Regions from separate parts of the Streptomyces sp. NPDC090106 genome, predicted to be linked through region 2. Evidence: riboswitches for the same ligand, from Rfam matches in the RefSeq annotation. Region 2 holds a riboswitch; each other region holds the start of a gene.
The links. Region 2 has a riboswitch for S-adenosylmethionine ahead of ACIPSE_RS24295 (ABC transporter substrate-binding protein). Riboswitches for the same ligand answer to the same signal wherever they lie in the genome.
Positions count from the first base shown of each region.

Region 1: it holds a riboswitch for S-adenosylmethionine, as region 2 does, so the genes downstream of both, thrC (threonine synthase) here and ACIPSE_RS24295 (ABC transporter substrate-binding protein) in region 2, are expected to answer to the same signal.
Region 3: it holds a riboswitch for S-adenosylmethionine, as region 2 does, so the genes downstream of both, ACIPSE_RS18115 (aminotransferase class V-fold PLP-dependent enzyme) here and ACIPSE_RS24295 (ABC transporter substrate-binding protein) in region 2, are expected to answer to the same signal.

Region 1 covers NZ_JBIVDS010000014.1:140,563-146,419, forward strand. The annotation lists gene otsB (trehalose-phosphatase) at 1-59, shown strand, start outside; gene ACIPSE_RS36760 (trehalose-6-phosphate synthase) at 31-1,455, opposite strand; gene ACIPSE_RS36765 (glucosyl-3-phosphoglycerate synthase) at 1,540-2,484, opposite strand; SAM riboswitch class I at 2,695-2,834, shown strand; gene thrC (threonine synthase) at 2,853-4,136, shown strand; gene ACIPSE_RS36775 (MoaD/ThiS family protein) at 4,197-4,475, shown strand; gene ACIPSE_RS36780 (cold-shock protein) at 4,891-5,097, shown strand; gene groL (chaperonin GroEL) at 5,456-5,857, shown strand, end outside.
Region 2 covers NZ_JBIVDS010000007.1:371,730-377,586, forward strand. The annotation lists gene ACIPSE_RS24290 (ABC transporter permease) at 1-621, opposite strand, end outside; gene ACIPSE_RS24295 (ABC transporter substrate-binding protein) at 625-2,244, opposite strand; SAM riboswitch class IV at 2,686-2,799, opposite strand; gene ACIPSE_RS24300 (DUF1684 domain-containing protein) at 2,867-3,706, opposite strand; gene ACIPSE_RS24305 (NtaA/DmoA family FMN-dependent monooxygenase) at 3,739-5,154, opposite strand; gene ACIPSE_RS24310 (LLM class flavin-dependent oxidoreductase) at 5,151-5,857, opposite strand, start outside.
Region 3 covers NZ_JBIVDS010000005.1:234,765-240,621, forward strand. The annotation lists gene ACIPSE_RS18100 (Rieske 2Fe-2S domain-containing protein) at 1-612, shown strand, start outside; gene ACIPSE_RS18105 (cytochrome bc complex cytochrome b subunit) at 609-2,246, shown strand; gene trpD (anthranilate phosphoribosyltransferase) at 2,377-3,441, shown strand; SAM riboswitch class IV at 3,518-3,634, shown strand; gene ACIPSE_RS18115 (aminotransferase class V-fold PLP-dependent enzyme) at 3,792-5,153, shown strand; gene ACIPSE_RS18120 (PQQ-binding-like beta-propeller repeat protein) at 5,239-5,857, shown strand, end outside.

The sequences.
Region 1 (5,857 bases), on a different contig from region 2:
TCGACGGCCCGGCAGGCGTCGTGGACCTGCTCAGGCGTCTCGCGGACCGGCTTCCCTGAGCGCCCGCAGCTGCTCCAGGAACCACTGGGCCGGAGGCAGCGCCGTGGCCGCCGCGGCCAGCCGCTTGGTGCGTTCGGCGCGTTCGTCCGAGGGCATCGTGAGCGCCTCGTGCAGGGCGTGCGCCGTGGCGGTCACGTCGTAGGGGTTGACCGTGATCGCGTCCTCGCCGAGCTCCTCGTACGCGCCCGCCTCCCGGGACAGCACCAGCGCGCAGCCCTCGTCGGAGACGACCGGGACCTCCTTGGCGACCAGGTTCATGCCGTCGCGGATGGGGTTGACGAGGGCGACGTCGGCGAGGCGGTAGGCGGCCAGGGAGCGGGCGAAGTCGTCCTTGACGTGCAGGACGACCGGGGTCCAGCCGGGCGTGCCGTAGCGGGAGTTGACCGAGTCGGCGACCCGCTGCACCTCGGCCGTGTAGTCGCGGTACACCGCCAGGTCCTGCCGGGAGGGGTAGGCGAACGCCACGTGGACCACCCGCTCGCGCCACTCCGGGCGGCTCTCCAGCAGGGCCGCGTAGGCGTGCAGGCCGCGGACGATGTTCTTCGACAGTTCGGTGCGGTCGACCCGGACGATCGCCTTGCGGCCCTCGCCGATCTCGGCCGCCAGCGCGGCCATGCGGTCGGTGACGTCCGGCGCGTGGGACCGCTTCCGCAGGAAGTCCGCGTCGGCGCCGAGCCCGTGCACGCCCACCCGGGTGTCCCCGAGCCCGCCGGCCAGCTCCGCCGCGCAGCGCTCGAACGCGTCGGCCCAGCGCCGGGTCAGGAAGCCCAGCCGGTCGGCGCCCAGCATGCCCCGCAGGATCTGCGCGGAGATGTCGTCGGGGAGCATCCGGAAGTAGTCCACCGGCGCCCACGGGGTGTGCGAGAAGTGGCCGATGCGCAGGTCGGGGCGGAGCTCGCGGAGCATCCCGGGGACCAGGCACAGGTGGTAGTCCTGGACCAGGACGGCCGCGCCGTCCGCCGCCTCCTCGGCCAGCGCCCGCGCGAAGGCGGCGTTGTACTCCTCGTAGCGCGCCCACTGCCGCCGGAACTCCGCGTCGAAGGACGGCTCCAGCGGGGTCTGGTAGAGCATGTGGTGGACGAACCACAGGACCGAGTTCGCGATGCCGTTGTAGGCGTCCGCGTGCACGTCCGCCGGGACGGCGAGCATCCGCACGCCGTCCTCGCCGGCCCCGCGCCGCACCGCCTCCCGGTCGCCGTCGGACAGCGCCGAGCACACCCACAGGGCGTCCGCGTCCGGGCCGATCGCCGACAGCCCGGAGACCAGCCCGCCGCCGCCCCGCCGGGCGCTGAGCGTGCCGTCGTCCCGTACCTCGTACGAGACCGGCCCGCGGTTGGAGGCCACGAGCACCCGGGCGGAGGCAGGGGCGGGGGCCGTGGGGGAGAGGGACGCCATACGCCTCAACCTAGCCCGGCGCGTAAACGCTCAAACGTACGGTCACCGCAGGTATCCAGCCGTATACGGCGGGCTCCCGGGGCGTTACGCGACCTTCCGCTCGGCGTACTCGGAGATCTCCACCATGGGCGGCCGTTCCTCGGTGTCGACCGAGTACGTGCGCGGCTCGAAGCCGTCCTCGCCCCGCTCGAACTGGGTCAGCGCGGGGCGGATCAGATGGCCGCGGGCGAGGCGGAGCTGTGCCGTGCGGTAGATCGCGGCGGACATCCGGCCGAGCGCCTGGCCGTCCTGGTGGCGGTGCTTGCGGACGCCGACGTCGACCTGGGCCAGCGCGTCGAGGCCGACCAGGTGCAGGGCGTCCACCAGCATGCCCAGCTCGACGCCGTAGCCGACCGGGAAGGGGAGCTGCTCCAGCAGGGAGCGTCTGGCCGCGTACTCGCCGCCGAGCGGCTGGACGAAACCGGCCAGCTGGGGCCAGTGCATGTTCAGCAGGGGGCGGGCCATCAGCTCCGTCACCCGGCCGCCCTGGCCCGCCGCACCGCCCAGCGGACGGTCGTACATGGCCTTCACCAGGTCGACGCCCGGGTCGGTCAGGAGCGGGCCGACGATGCCGGAGACGAAGTCGGAGGAGAACTCCTTCAGGTCGGCGTCGATGAAGCAGACGATGTCACCGGAGGTGACGAGGAGGGAGCGCCACAGGACCTCGCCCTTGCCGGGGGCCGCGGGGATGCGGGGCAGGATCTCGTCCCGGTGCACGACCCGGGCGCCCGCCGCGGCGGCCACCGCCGAGGTGCGGTCGGTGGAGCCCGAGTCGACGACGACTATCTCGTCGACGAGGGGCACCTGCTGCATGAGGTCGTGCCGGATGACCGCGACGATGTCACCGACGGTCTCCTCCTCGTTGAGCGCGGGCAGGACGACACTGACCGTCTGACCGGTGCGTTGTTTCGCGGCCATGATCCGGTGCAGAGGGCGGTCGGTCACGGACCAGGAGCGGGTGGCCAGCCAGCGCTCTGTTTCTTTCAGCACGTGGGCGACTCCTCTGCGTGGGGCGGCGGGGGGATCGTCGTGTGTGATCCATCTCGCGGTTCGGACGACTATCTCAACTGTCCTTGTTGTCGGTTACAGTCTTGAACAAGGCGGGTGACCATCGCATGTCCTGGACGGCCCCACCGAGATCCACGCGGTGATCCACGCACGGATCGACCACGGATCGACCACAGATCGACAACTTCATACCGCTCATCCAGAGGGGCAGAGGGATACGGCCCGATGAAGCCCCGGCAACCCTCCAGTCGGTTCTCGCGTACGTGAGGCTCCCGACTCGGGAAGGTGCCAAATCCGTCTCACGGCGAGATGCGTCGTGAGGAAGATGAGGAGAAAGGGCCTCGCCTCTCATGGCTGCGCAGACTGTCGCGAACACCTCCGGAACCCAGGTCGATCTCGGCCCCGCCACCGCGTTGAGCTGCCGCGAATGCGGCCACCGGGTCCCTCTCGGTCCGGTCTTCGCGTGCGAGGAGTGTTTCGGCCCGCTGGAGATCGCGTACGACTTCTCCGGGTACGACACCGAGGAACTCCGCAAGCGGATCGAAGCGGGACCCGCGAACATCTGGCGTTACGCGCCCCTGCTGCCCGTCCCGGCGAACGTGGCCGACAAGCCCAACATCAACCCGGGCTGGACCCACCTCGTCAAGGCCGACAACCTCGCCGCCGAGCTCGGCGTCACCGGCGGGCTGTACGTCAAGGACGACTCCGGCAACCCGACGCACTCCTTCAAGGACCGTGTCGTCGCCCAGGCCGTCGAGGCGGCGCGCGCCTTCGGCTACACCACGCTCTCCTGCTCCTCCACCGGCAACCTCGCCGGTGCCGTCGGCGCCGCCGCCGCCCGCGCCGGCTTCCGCTCCTGCGTGTTCATCCCGCACGACCTGGAGCAGGGCAAGGTCGTCATGGCCGCCGTCTACGGCGGTGAGCTCGTCGGCATCGAGGGCAACTACGACGACGTCAACCGCTTCTGCTCCGAGCTCATCGGCGACCCGGCCGGCGAGGGCTGGGGCTTCGTCAACGTCAATCTGCGGCCCTACTACGCGGAGGGCTCCAAGACCCTCGCGTACGAGATCTGCGAGCAGCTCGGCTGGCGGCTGCCCGACCAGCTCGTCGTCCCGATCGCGTCCGGCTCGCAGCTGACGAAGATCGACAAGGGGCTCCAGGAGCTGATCAAGCTCGGGCTCGTCGAGGACCGGCCGTACAAGATCTTCGGCGCCCAGGCCGAGGGCTGCTCGCCGGTGTCCGTCGCCTACAAGGCGGGCCACGACGTCGTCCGGCCGCAGAAGCCCGACACCATCGCCAAGTCGCTCGCCATCGGCAACCCGGCGGACGGCCCCTACGTCCTGGACATCGCCCGGCGCACCGGCGGCGCCGTGGAGGACGTGACCGACGAGCAGATCGTCGACGCGATCAAGCTGCTGGCCCGCACCGAGGGCATCTTCGCGGAGACCGCGGGCGGGGTGACCGTGGGCGTGACCCGCAAGCTGATCGAGAACGGGCTGCTGGACCCGGCGAAGACGACCGTCGTGCTGAACACCGGGGACGGACTCAAGACGCTGGACGCGGTGGCGGGCACCGGGCTCACCGCGACGATCCGTCCCAGCCTCGACTCCTTCCGCGAGGCCGGACTCGCGTAGCCGTCGAGCCCCAGTCTGGGCCGGACCCTGAAAGACCTAGTACCGACCGGAGGTTCCCTCGTGAGCGTCAACGTCCGCATTCCCACCATCCTGCGCACCTACACCGGTGGGCAGGCCGAGGTGCCCGCCGAGGGCGCCACCCTCGGCGAGGTCATCGCCGACCTGGAGAAGAACCACACGGGCATCGCCGCCCGTGTCCTGGACGACCAGGGCAAGCTGCGCCGGTTCGTCAACGTGTACGTGAACGACGACGACGTCCGGTTCGAGCAGGGCCTGGAGACCGCGACGCCCGACGGCGCCGGCGTCTCGATCATCCCGGCGGTGGCCGGCGGCTGCTGAGCCGCATCACGCACTGTTCATCGAATTGCCCCCTCCGTGAGAGAAACGGAGGGGGCAATTCTGCATGGTTGAGCGCGGTACAGTTGGGGAAGCTGCCGCACCCTTCATGCCATACGCATATGAGTTCTGGCTCCACTTGCGATGAGAAGTAGCCAAAGTGCGCGCCTCTTCTGCGTCTTTTATTCCTTTTATGGGGCCCGACTTGACCCATATTCAGCGGAATTCTCCGTACATTCCTGACTGGTCTTGCCCTGAATTCTCGTCCGATTGACCTGTTGCAGAGGGCAGTTGGACGGATACATTCGGCCGCGGTCGACGCGTTCCGGCGCACGCCCCCAATCCTGTGGGGGGTGAGGTCTGACCCGGATCCGCGAAGTGCGGGTCCGTGCAAGGGCCAGTAATAGGGGAGTTAGGCATGGCTCAGGGCACCGTCAAATGGTTCAACGCGGAGAAGGGGTACGGCTTCATCGCGGTCGACGGTGGTGCGGATGTATTCGTCCACTACAGCGCGATTCAGATGGACGGCTACCGCACCCTGGAAGAGGGTCAGCGGGTCGATTTCGAGATCTCGCAGGGCCAGAAGGGGCCGCAGGCGGACATGGTCCGACTGGCGACCGGCTGAAGCGCGCGCCGACTGAACTAGCAGCGACGTTCTTCTTCGAAGGGCCCGCACCTCATGGGGAGTCATGGGTGCGGGCCCTTCGGCGTGCCCGGAGGGCCGGGCGTGCCCGCAGGCCCCCCGCCGCCCTGTTCGCGCCTGGCGGAGCGCCCCGGTCGATCCCCGAGAGCCGCTTGCACTCGACCATGCCGAGTGCTAATCATTGGCGTTAGCACTCTGAAGGTGAGAGTGACAACGAGGACCGGGTCGGTGAGGCCCGCAGGCCGGGTGGGGCAAGGAACCACGAGGTGTGCGAGCCGTCCGTCGCGGGCGCGGGCGCGGTCCGAAGGAATCACCCCCAGTCCTGGAGGGACCACTTCACATGGCCAAGATCATCGCGTTCGACGAGGAGGCGCGGCGCGGCCTCGAGCGCGGCATGAACCAGCTCGCGGACGCCGTCAAGGTGACGCTCGGCCCCAAGGGCCGCAACGTCGTCCTCGAGAAGAAGTGGGGCGCCCCCACGATCACCAACGATGGTGTCTCCATCGCCAAGGAGATCGAGCTCGAGGACCCGTACGAGAAGATCGGCGCCGAGCTGGTCAAGGAAGTCGCCAAGAAGACGGACGACGTCGCCGGCGACGGTACGACCACCGCGACCGTTCTGGCCCAGGCCCTGGTGCGCGAGGGTCTGCGCAACGTGGCCGCCGGTGCCAACCCGATGGCTCTCAAGCGCGGTATCGAGAAGGCCGTCGAGGCCGTCTCCGGTGCCCTGCTCGAGCAGGCG
Region 2 (5,857 bases):
CTGGTCCAGCGCCGTCAGCAGACTCTTGGCCAGCACCTGGGCGACCAGCGCCCCCGTCGGGACCGCGAGCGTCAGGGCGGGCAGCACCAGGCCCCGGAAGCCGTCGTTGCCGAAGGCCGGGAACCAGTTCAGCCGGAACGAGAACATGTCGACGAGGAGCAGCCCCACCCAGAACGTCGGCACCGACACCCCGAGCGGCGGCAGCGACAGCAGGAACTGCCGCAGCCAGCGCCGGGAGGTGAAGGTCGCCGCCACCGCGAGACCTCCGCCGAGGACCACCGCGAGCAACAGCGCCGCACCGGTGAGCTGGAGGGTCTGCGGCAGCGCGTCCGCCAGGGTCGAGGTGACCGGGCGGCCGGTGGAGATCGCGTCGCCGAAGTCGCCGTGCACCGCCCGCCCCAGATAGTCCGCGTACTGGACCAGCACCGGTTGGTCGAAGCCGTACTCATGGCGCAGCGCCGCGAGCCGTGCCGGGTCGACCTCACCCGAGTCCATGCCCGCGCTCGCCATCGCCGTGACGGGGTCGCCCGGCAGATAGTCCAGCACGAGGAACGAGACCGTGTAGGCCGCCCACAGCACCCCGACCGCCTGCGCGAGACGCTTGATCACATAGCGGCGCACGGTCTAGCCGATCCACGTGTCGTGCAACTGGAGCCGGCTGGAGGCGTCGAAGTCCAGGTCGTGCACCTTCTTAGACACACCGATCTGGGTCTGGAGCTCCACCACGGGCGCGTAGTAGGCGTTCCGCACGATCAGCTGCTGCGCCCGGGCGACCAGTTCCGCGCGCTCGGCCGGGTCCGTGGTCGCCGCCTGCGCGGTCAGCGCCGTGTCCAGCTCCCCTTCCGGGACGCGGTAGTTGTTGGCGAGCTTCGTGGAGAAGGAGCTGCGCAGGATGTCCGGGTCGGCCCGGGTGATGTTGCCCCAGGCCGCGTCGTAGTCGCCCGCCTGGAGGATCGGGGCGAACTGGGTGATCTGGAGCTGCTTGAGGGTCACCTGGACGCCGACCGCCTTCAGCTGCTGCTGGAGCAGTTCCAGCGCGGGCTGGTTGGTGGCCGAGTTGGGGACCCAGTCGACGGTCAGGGCGAGCCTCTTGCCGCCCTTCGTGCGGATGCCGTCGTCGCCGGTCTTCCAACCCGCCTCGTCCAGCAGGGACTTCGCCTTGTCCGCGTCGAAGGACAGGTCGGAGGCGAGGCTGGTGTAGTCGGGTGTGGTGTGCGCCAGGACGCTGGTCGCCGCGCGGGTCCCGGTCGGGAAGACGGTGCCGGCGATCTCCTCGCGGTCGATGGCGGCCAGGATCGCCTGGCGTACCCTGGCGTCCTTGAGGGCGGGGCGCGCGTTGTTGAGGCCGAGTCCGAACACCACGCCGGGGTTGGCGCGCCGCTGGAGGCTGACCTGTCCGCCCTTGAGGGCCGTCTCGTCGGCCTTGCCGACGCTGCCGATCGCGTCCACCTGGCCGGACCGGAGGCTGCCGGCGCGCACGCCCGCCTCGGGCACGACCTTGAAGACCAGCTGGTCCAGATAGGCCTCGCCCTGCTTGTCCCAGCGGGAGGAGCCCCACGCGTAACCGGTGCGCTTGGCCAGGGTGATCGACTGGTTCTGCACGTACCGCTTCAGTACGAACGGCCCGGACCCGACGATGCCCTCGCTGCACCGCTGCTGCGGTGTCCGCCGCACGCTCGCCGACGACTCGATGCCCAGCGAGTGCGTCGAAGTGGCCTGGAGGAACTGGGCGTTGGGTTCCGCGAAGGTCACCTTGACGGTCAGCGGGTCGACCACCGTGGTGTTCTTGACACCGCTCAGATAGCCCTGGGCGAGGGTCGCGAGGGCGCCGAGCTCAGGCACGGCGTCGAAGTTGTCCTTGACGACCTGCGCGGTCAGCTTCGACCCGTCGCTGAAGGTGACGCCGGAGCGCAGATGGAAGGTGAAGGTGGTCGTGTCGGCGCTGATGTCCCAGCTCTTCGCGAGCCACGGCACGATCTTCCCCGTCTCCGGGTCCTGGTCGGTGAGGGAGTCCACGGTCTGGCGCACCGAGTAGATGGTGTCGTTGCTCGCGACCTGCTGCGGGTCGACGCACCCGGCGTCCGAGCCCACCGCGAACGTCAGGGTGCCACCGGACCGGGGCTCGCCGCCACCGGAGCCGGAGCCGTCGGTGCCCGAACCGCAGGCGGTCAACAGCACACCGGTGGTGAACAGGGCGGTGGCCGCCGCCCATCGGGGGGATCTGAAAGCCGGAAGAGCTGTCACGGAGGATTCTCCTACTCGGGTCACCGGACAGGGCGGTGCCGCTCGGGGCACGGCCGTGCGGGGGTGTGCGGCCCCGGCCGGTGCGTGACCGGCGCCGGGGAGCGCTGTGCAGACAGGGGGCCGGGGGAAGGCGCAGGCAGCCGTGGGCCGGAGGGCGGGCGAAGGAGCCCGAGGATCACGGCGAGGACGAGGGCGGCCGTCGTTCAGCGAGAGGGCGACGGCGAAGGCAGCCGTGGACGGCTGCGACGACCACCGGGGCGTGCCGGATCACGACCGGCGACGGGGGTGTCAGGCCTGACAGAGACAGCTGGTCGAGCGCTTGAGATCGATGTGGCGCCGGCGGGCGAGCCGGGAGAACACCGTGGCGGGGGCGAACGAGGCGCGCGGGTCGCCGCTGTGGCGCATACCGGTCCTCCTTGTCTCCGCCCCCGTCGAGGGGGGGCCACGCGCTTGCGGGGATCACCACGATCCGCGCCGGGCCTTCACCTGGAGCACCCCACCGCGCGGGAGGGTTGCCGGTCAGCGAGCCAGGGCTTGACGCTGACACTCGATGCCGTCAGTGATCGTACGAAGCGGTCTCACATCACGTCAACGACGGTTCCGCGGCGTGAGACGCGCCGGATCACGAACCGCCGCGCTCGCGGGGGATCTTCAGGCCCGCCTCGATCGCCACCGGGAGCCGGTTCTCGGCCGGAGGCAGCGGGCAGGTCGCCAAGTCGGTGTAGGCGCACGGCAGATTGGCGGCCCGGTTGAAGTCGACGACGAGGGTGCCGTCGCCGCCGGGCGCCTCCAGGGCCAGTGCCCGGTTCGCGGCGTACGTGGTGACGCCGGAGGTCGCGTCCGTGAACAGCACCAGCAGCCGCCCCTCCCCGTGCCCGGGGAACGCGGTCAGTGACAACCGCCGCCCGTCCAGGTCGAACTCGATCCGGCCCGGCGCGTCATACACATGCTCAAGGCCCTCCACGGCGGCGCCCACGGTGGTCGGCCTCGGGGTCTCGAACGGGACGTACCGGCCCGGCACCGCCCAGCGCGGGTCCGGCGCGTAGGCGGGCGTCCCCGTGAAGTCCGTGCGCAGCGGCGCGTCCGGGTGCCGGGGCCGCACGATGTCGTTGCCGCCGCGCTTGGCGACCTCGATCACCGCGTCGCCCCACACCGCGTCGACGCCGCCCCGCTCGGGCAGCACTCCGAAGCGGTGTTCGCCGCGCACCGGCCGCCCCTCGACGACCAGTTCCTCGCCCTCGCCGAGCGCGACGACGACCCCGTCGGGGCCGGTGTGCCAGGCGCCCGGCGCGTCGGGGAACCGCTGCGGGCGCTCGTCGAGCCAGTGCAGCCCGGTGATCGCGAGGAACCCGTGCGGAGCGGAGAGCCGCGCCTCCTGCGCGCGGTACCACTCCAGCCAGCTCTCGGTGAAGGCGTGCAGATCGGTCGTGCCGGCCTTGGTCGTGGTGGCCTCGGTCGTCATGAATCCTCCTCGGACGGAACGGTGGACGGCGGTCAGCCCGCGCGGCGCCGGTCGGCCGCGGTCCGGTCGGCCGCGGCCCGGTGGGTCAGGGGTGCCCGCAGCCCCAGGTGCTCGCGCAGCGTCGTACCGGCGTACTCCGTGGGGTACACCCCGCGTTCCTGGAGCTCGGGGACGAGCAGGTCGACGATGTCGTCGAGCCCGTCGGGGATCAGGTACGGCGTGACGTTGAAGCCGTCCACGGCGCCGTGCCGGACGAAGCGGGCGAACTTGTCGGCGAGGCCCGACGGGGTGCCGACGTGGCCGCGCTGCGGGCCGAGCGCGATGACGGTCTCGCGCAGCGACCAGCCGTTCGCCTCCGCCCTGGCCCGCCACTCGGCGACGACCGTGCGCGGGTCGGCGACCCGCCGCGCGCCGAAGGAACCGTCGTTCTCGGCGACGACCGGGTCCTCCTCAGGCAGCGGACCGTCGGCGTCACGGCCGGACAGATCGATGCCCCACAGCAGCGTCGCGATGCCCAACGCCGTCGCGGGGGTGACCTGTTGGAGGCGGATCCAGCGCTTCTTCTCCTCGGCCTCCTCCTCGGTGGCCCCGATGATGATCTCGGTGCCCGGCAGGATGCGCAGATCGTCGTCCGGCCGTCCGACGGCACGCAGCCGGGTGCGGATGTCGTCGGCGAAGGCCAGCGCGTCGTCGAAGTCGCTGCCGTGCGCGGAGAAGATGACATCGGCGTTGCGGGCCGCGAAGTCGCGCCCCTCCCCGGAGTCACCTGCCTGGAAGACCACCGGGTGCCCCTGGGCGCTGCGCGGCAGGGTCGGCGCGAGATCGACGTCGAACTGCGGTCCCCGGTGACGCACTTGGCGGACCGCGCCGGGCGCCGACCAGGCGGGCGCGCCCGCCGAACCGGCGACGGCCCCGTCCGCCCAGCCGTCCCACAGCGCGCGGGCCACGGTGAGGAACTCCTCGGCGCGCCGGTAGCGGTCGGCGTGGTCCAGATAGCCGCCGCGCCGGAAGTTGGCACCGGTCCACGCGTTGTCGGTGGTCACCACGTTCCAGCCCGCGCGGCCCTCGGAGAGCAGGTCGAGCCCGGAGAGCCTGCGGGCCAGGTCGGCGGGCTCGTTGAAGGTCGAGTTGGACGTCGAGACGAGACCGATCCGGCGGGTGACCGCCGCCAGCGCCGCGAGCTGGGTGATCGCGTCCGGGCGGCCCGCCACGTCGAGATCGTGGATCCTGCCGTCGACCTCGCGCAGCCGCAGCCCCTCACCGAGGAAGAACGCGTCGAACAGGCCCCGTTCGGCGGTCTGGGCCACCTTGCGGAAGGACGCCGGGTCGATCTGCGAACCGCTGTCGGGAGCCGACCAGATGGTCCAGTGGTTGACGCCCTGGAAGAACACCCCGAAGTGCAGCCGGGCGTGCGGCCGGGGGACGTCGAGGGGATCGGTGCGGGTCATCGGGCGTCCTCCTCGGCGGCCACGGCCGCGGTTGCGAAGCGGTTGGCGGGGCGTTCGAGACCCAACGCCGAGCGCAGCGACGCACCGGGCAGCGGGCGGACCAGCAGCCGCCGCTCGGACAGCGCCGGAAGGACGAGCCGGGACAGCACCCCCAGATCCTCGTCCAGGACCAGCGGACGCAGCCGTACGCCGTCCACGTGGCGGCTCAACTCGGCCAGCAGGCGCACGAGTCGCTCCGCCGAGCCGATGTGCCGGAGCCTGCCCCGGTCCGTCCACGGGGTATGCCGCTCCAGGTCGGCGACCCGTTCCGCGGCGGTCGCCTCCGGCGTGTCCAGCGCGACCTCGACCTCGGCGAAGACGCGCGGCGTGCCCGCTCCGGAGGCGGCCGAGGCGACCGCGGCCAGGTCACGTCCCGCGACGAGGGCGACGTCCAGCCGCGCCGCGGGCACCCGGTCCGGCGCCCCCAGGACGACGAGCTGGCCCTGCGGCGGGCGCGGGACTATCGCCGGGCCCTTCACGGCGTAGGTCTCCCCGGTGAAGTCGATGTAGTGCAACCGCTCACGGTCCAGATAGCGGCTCGTGGCCACGGACCTGATGACGGCGTCGTCCTCCCACGAGTCCCACAGCGCCCGCGCCACCTCCACCCCCTCCCGTGACTCCCGCGCCCGCCCCTCGGCGTCCGCGACGAGAGGCCGCCCCCAGG
Region 3 (5,857 bases), on a different contig from region 2:
AAGGCGGGCACCAAGGAGTCCGCGATCGGCCGTCGCAAGCTGATCCGCAACACGATGCTCGGCGCGCTCACCCTGGTGCCGCTCTCCGGCGTCGTCCTGCTGCGCGACCTGGGCCCGCTGCCCGGGACCAAGCTGCGCCACACCATGTGGCGCAAGGGTCTCCAGCTCGTCAACATGAACACGAACGAGCCGCTGCGTCCCTCGGACGTCGCGGTCGGTTCGCTCACCTTCGCCAAGCCCGAGGGCCTGGAGGAGCACGACGAGGACTTCCAGAAGGAGATCGCCAAGGCGGCCCTGATGATCGTCCGGCTCCAGCCGGGTGACATCAAGGACAAGCAGGAACTCGAGTGGGCCCACGAGGGCATCGTGGCGTACTCGAAGATCTGCACCCACGTCGGCTGCCCGATCTCGCTGTACGAGCAGCAGACGCACCACGTGCTGTGCCCCTGCCACCAGTCCACCTTCGACCTCTCCGACGGTGCCCGAGTGATCTTCGGCCCCGCCGGACACGCCCTGCCGCAGCTGCGCATCGGCGTGAACGACGAGGGCTACCTCGAGGCGCTCGGCGACTTCGAAGAGCCCGTCGGTCCTGCTTTCTGGGAGCGCGGATGAGCACCACAACCGAAACCACCGAAGCCCGGCGCGGCAAAGCGCCGGCCGGCGAGCGCGTCGCCGACTGGGCGGACGGACGCCTGGGGATCTACGCCCTGGCCAAGTCCAACCTGCGCAAGATCTTCCCCGACCACTGGTCGTTCATGCTGGGCGAGATCTGCCTGTACAGCTTCATCATCATCATCCTCACGGGTGTGTACCTGACGCTGTTCTTCCACCCGTCGATGAACGAGGTGGAGTACCACGGCAGCTACGTCCCGCTGCAGGGACAGCTGATGTCCGAGGCGTTCAACTCGACCATGCACATCTCCTTCGAGGTGCGCGGCGGTCTGCTGATCCGGCAGATCCACCACTGGGCGGCGCTGATCTTCCTCGCCGGCATGTTCGTGCACATGATGCGGGTGTTCTTCACGGGCGCGTTCCGCAAGCCGCGTGAGGTCAACTGGCTGTTCGGCTTCCTGCTGTTCGTCCTCGGCATGTTCACCGGCTTCACCGGTTACTCGCTCCCGGACGACCTGCTCTCCGGCACCGGTGTCCGCTTCATGGAGGGCGCGATCCTGTCCGTGCCGATCGTCGGCACGTACCTGTCGTTCTTCCTGTTCGGCGGCGAGTTCCCGGGCGGCGACTTCGTGGCCCGCTTCTACTCGGTCCACATCCTGCTGCTGCCGGGCATCATGCTCGGCCTGATGGTCGCCCACCTGATCCTGGTGTTCGTCCACAAGCACACGCAGTACGCGGGCCCCGGCAAGACCAACAAGAACGTGGTCGGCATGCCGCTGTTCCCGGTCTACACGGCCAAGGCGGGCGGCTTCTTCTTCCTGGTCTTCGGTCTGATCTCGGTCATCGCGGCCATCGCCTCGATCAACCCGATCTGGGCCATCGGCCCGTACCGTCCGGACCAGGTGTCCACGGGCGCCCAGCCCGACTGGTACATGGGCTTCTCCGAGGGCCTCATCCGTGTGATGCCGGGCTGGGAGATCGACTTCTGGGGTCACACGCTCGTCCTGGGTGTGTTCATCCCGCTGGTGATCTTCCCGCTGGTCCTGGTCGCGATCGCGGTCTACCCGTTCATCGAGGCCTGGGTCACCGGCGACAAGCGCGAGCACCACATCCTGGACCGTCCGCGCAACGCCCCGACGCGCACGGCCTTCGGTGTCGCCTGGCTGACGGTGTACTTCGTGCTCCTGGTCGGTGGTGGGAACGACCTCTGGGCCACCCACTTCCACCTGTCGATCAACGCCATCACCTGGTTCGTCCGGGTCGCGTTCTTCGTCGCCCCGGTCCTCGCGTTCATCGCCACCAAGCGGATCTGCCTCGGCCTCCAGCGCCGCGACAAGGACAAGGTGCTGCACGGCCGCGAGTCCGGCATCATCAAGCGCCTGCCGCACGGTGAGTTCATCGAGGTGCACGAGCCGCTCAGCCAGGACGCGCTGCACACGCTCACCGCGCACGAGCAGTACAAGCCGGCCGAGATCGGCCCGACGGTCGACGAGAACGGTGTCGAGCGCAAGGTGAAGGGTTCCGAGAAGCTGCGCGCCAAGCTCAGCGAGGCGTACTTCGGCGAGGAGTCCCAGATCCCCAAGCCCACTGTCGAGGAGTACAAGGAGATCACGAGCGGCCACGGCCACCACTGATCACCCGCGCTGCTCGCCACGCAGCGGTCAGAAGGGCCCCGTCCGGTCTGCGGACGGGGCCCTTCGCCGTCCCCCACGCCTCGATAGGGTGGGGGTCCACACTTCTTCTACGACGTTCAGGAGCGGCCGGATGAGCGCTGTGACCCCCGCTGGAGGCGACATCGCGGCGGGCCGTTCCTGGCCCGAGGTGCTGAGCAGCCTGCTCGCCGGGCAGGACCTGAGCGCGGGTGACACGGCGTGGGCGATGGACCGCTTCATGAGCGGCGAGGCCACCGACGCCCAGATCGCGGGCTTCATGGTGGCGCTGCGGGCCAAGGGCGAGACGGTCGAGGAGATCACCGGCCTCGTGGAGGCGATGTACGCGCACGCGCTGCCGCTGGACATCCCCGGCCCGGCCGTCGACATCGTCGGCACCGGCGGCGACCGCGCGAAGACCGTCAACATCTCGACGATGTCCGCCATCGTGATCGCGGGCACCGGCACGAAGGTCGTCAAGCACGGCAACCGTGCCTCGTCGTCCGCGAGCGGCTCCTCCGACGTGCTGGAGAAGCTCGGCATCAACCTGGACCTGCCCCCGGCGCGGGTCGCCGAGGTCGTGGACCGGGCCGGGATCACCTTCTGCTTCGCGGCCAAGTTCCACCCCTCGATGCGGTTCGTCGGCGCCGTGCGCCGGGACCTGGGCATCCCGACCTCCTTCAACCTGCTGGGCCCGCTGACCAACCCCGCGCGGGTCACGGCCTCCGCGATCGGCTGCTTCGACACCCGGATGGCCGGTCTCATCGCCGGCGTGCTCGCCGAACGGGGCTCCTCCGCGCTGGTGTTCCGCGGCGACGACGGTCTCGACGAGCTGACGACCACCGCCACCTCCCGGGTGTGGGTCGTCCGGGACGGCAAGGTGCGCGAGGAGGCCTTCGACCCGCGTGACGTCGGTATCGAGCTGGTGCCGGTCGAGGCGCTGCGGGGCGCGGACGCCACGTACAACGCCGAGGTCGCGCGGCGGCTCCTCGACGGCGAGACCGGCCCGGTCCGTGACGCCGTCCTGCTCAACTCGGCCGCCGCGCTGGTGGCGTCGGAGCAGACCGGGGCACCGCTGGCCGACCAGCTGAGCGCGGGGATCGCCCGGGCCGCCGAGTCCATCGACTCCGGTGCCGCCCGGGGGACGCTGGAGCGCTGGGTGGCGGCCAGCAACGCGTAAGGACGCGGAGGATCGCCGTCCCGCCATCCGGACGCGGGTTGCGGGACGACGATCACATCGCGTACGTTTTTCGGCAGGTCATGAGTGACAGTCATGAAGCCCCGGCTGACTGTCCGGCAACCCTCCGTCCGTGGCGGGGTGCCCCGGGTGAAGACCAGGCCGTGGACAGCAAGGTCCACGGCAAGCGCGGATCCCTCGCACACTTTTCGGTGTGGGACCAGGATCCTGGTCGTCGAGGAGCCTTCTGTGAGCAAGCGAATGCGATAGGGCTGCCGAGCCCCGCCTCCGCGCACCCCTTTCCCCTCAGCCCTTCTGCGCGCTGATCTCTCACGTCTCACGGGAGCCCCGTCATGTCTGTCTCCACCGCTGCCTCCGCCCGGACCATTTGTGCCCCGCTGACCGTTCTGGGACGTGATGTCACCGTCCCGCTCGTCACCGGCGGCGAGGTCGGCTACGCGGCCCTCGACTACGCGGCCAGCGCCCCGGCCCTCCAGCGGGTCTGGGACGACGTGGCGGCGTACGCGCCCTACTACGGCAGCGTGCACCGGGGCGCCGGGTACCTCTCGCAGCTCTCCACCGACCTGTTCGAGAACGCCCGCAGGACCGTCGCCGAGTTCCTCGACTGCCGCGAGGACGACCAGCTCGTCTTCACCCGTTCCACCACCGACTCGCTGAACCTGCTGGCCCGCGCGCTGCCCGCCGGCTGCCAGGTCTTCGTCTTCGAGACCGAGCACCACGCCTCCCTGCTGCCCTGGCAGGACGCGCAGGTCACCTACCTCAACGCGCCGCGCACCCCGCGCCAGGCCGTCGAGACGCTGGAGCAGGCCCTCGCCGAGCGTGACCCGCACGGTCCGGCCCTGGTCTGTGTGACCGGCGCGTCCAACGTCACCGGCGAGCTGTGGCCGGTGCGCGAACTGGCCGCCGCCGCGCACGCCCACGGCGCCCGGATCGTGCTCGATGCCGCCCAGCTGGCCCCGCACCACCCGGTCTCCGTCCGCGACCTCGACGTCGACTGGGTCGCCTTCTCCGGACACAAGCTGTACGCCCCCTTCGGCTCCGGTGTCCTCGCGGGCCGCGCCGACTGGCTCCAGGCCGCCGAGCCCTACCTCGCGGGCGGCGGCGCCAGCCGCAAGGTCACCCGGCGCGAGGACGGCGGCGTCGCCGTCGAGTGGCACGACAGCGCCGCCCGCCACGAGGCCGGCTCCCCGAACGTCATCGGCGCCTACTCCATCGCCTCCGCCTGCAAGGCGCTGACCGAGGCCGGCTTCGACACCCTCGTCGCCCGCGAGCAGCACCTCATCGACACCGTGAAGGCCGGCCTCGCCGAGGTGCCCGAGGTCAGGATCCTCTCCCTGTTCGGCGACGACGCCCCCCGCGTCGGCGTGATCTCCTTCGTCGTCGAGGGCTGGAACAGCTCCCACTTCGCCGCCGCCCTCTCCGCCGAGTACGGCATCGGCGTCCGCGACGGCCTCTTCTGCGCCCACCCCCTGGTGCGCACCCTGCTCGGCAGCGACCCGCAGACCCAGGGCGAGTGCGGCGCCCCCGAGGCCGCGCCCGGCGAGAAGTCCCTCAACGCGATCCGCGTCAGCTTCGGCGCGGGCACCCCGGACGAGCACGTCGAGCGGTTCGTGAACGCCGTGCGCGAGCTGGTCAGCGACGGCGCCAAGTGGCGCTACCGCACCGAGGACGGGCGCTGCGTCCCGGCGGTCTGACCCGCCCGAGCCGCCCGAGCCGTCGGCCCGCGTTGCCGATACGCTCCCTGCCGGGCATGCTCACGACGTCCAGGGGGAGCGGTAGGTGCAGGCGCTGCGCGCGACGGACCCGCACAGGATCGGTCCGTACGAGGTAAGGGGCAGACTCGGGTCCGGCGGCATGGGCGAGGTGTACCTCGCCTCGTCGCGCGCGGGGCTGCTCCTCGCCGTGAAGGTCGTCCGCGCCGAGTACGCCCAGGACCGCACCTTCCGGGCCCGCTTCCGGCAGGAGGTGCGCGCCGCGCAGACCGTCGGCGGTGCGGGGACGTACACCGCGCGCGTGGTCGACGCCGACCCCGAGGGCGAACACCCGTGGATGGCGACCGAGTTCGTGGACGGACCCAACCTCAGGGACGCCGTGCTGGACGGCGGCGCGATGCCGCTGCCCGCCGTACGGGTGCTCGGGGCCGCGCTCGGTGAGGCGCTCGCGGCGATCCATGCCAAGGGGATGGTGCACCGGGACCTCAAGCCGTCCAACATCCTGCTCGCGCCGGACGGTCCGCGGGTCATCGACTTCGGGATCGTGCGCGCGCTGGAGGCCACCGCGATGACCCGGACCGGGGCGATCGTCGGCTCGGTCGGGTACGTCTCGCCCGAGCAGATCCGCAACGGAGGCAAGGTCGGCCCGCCCAGTGACGTCTTCTCGCTCGGCGCGGTCCTCGCGT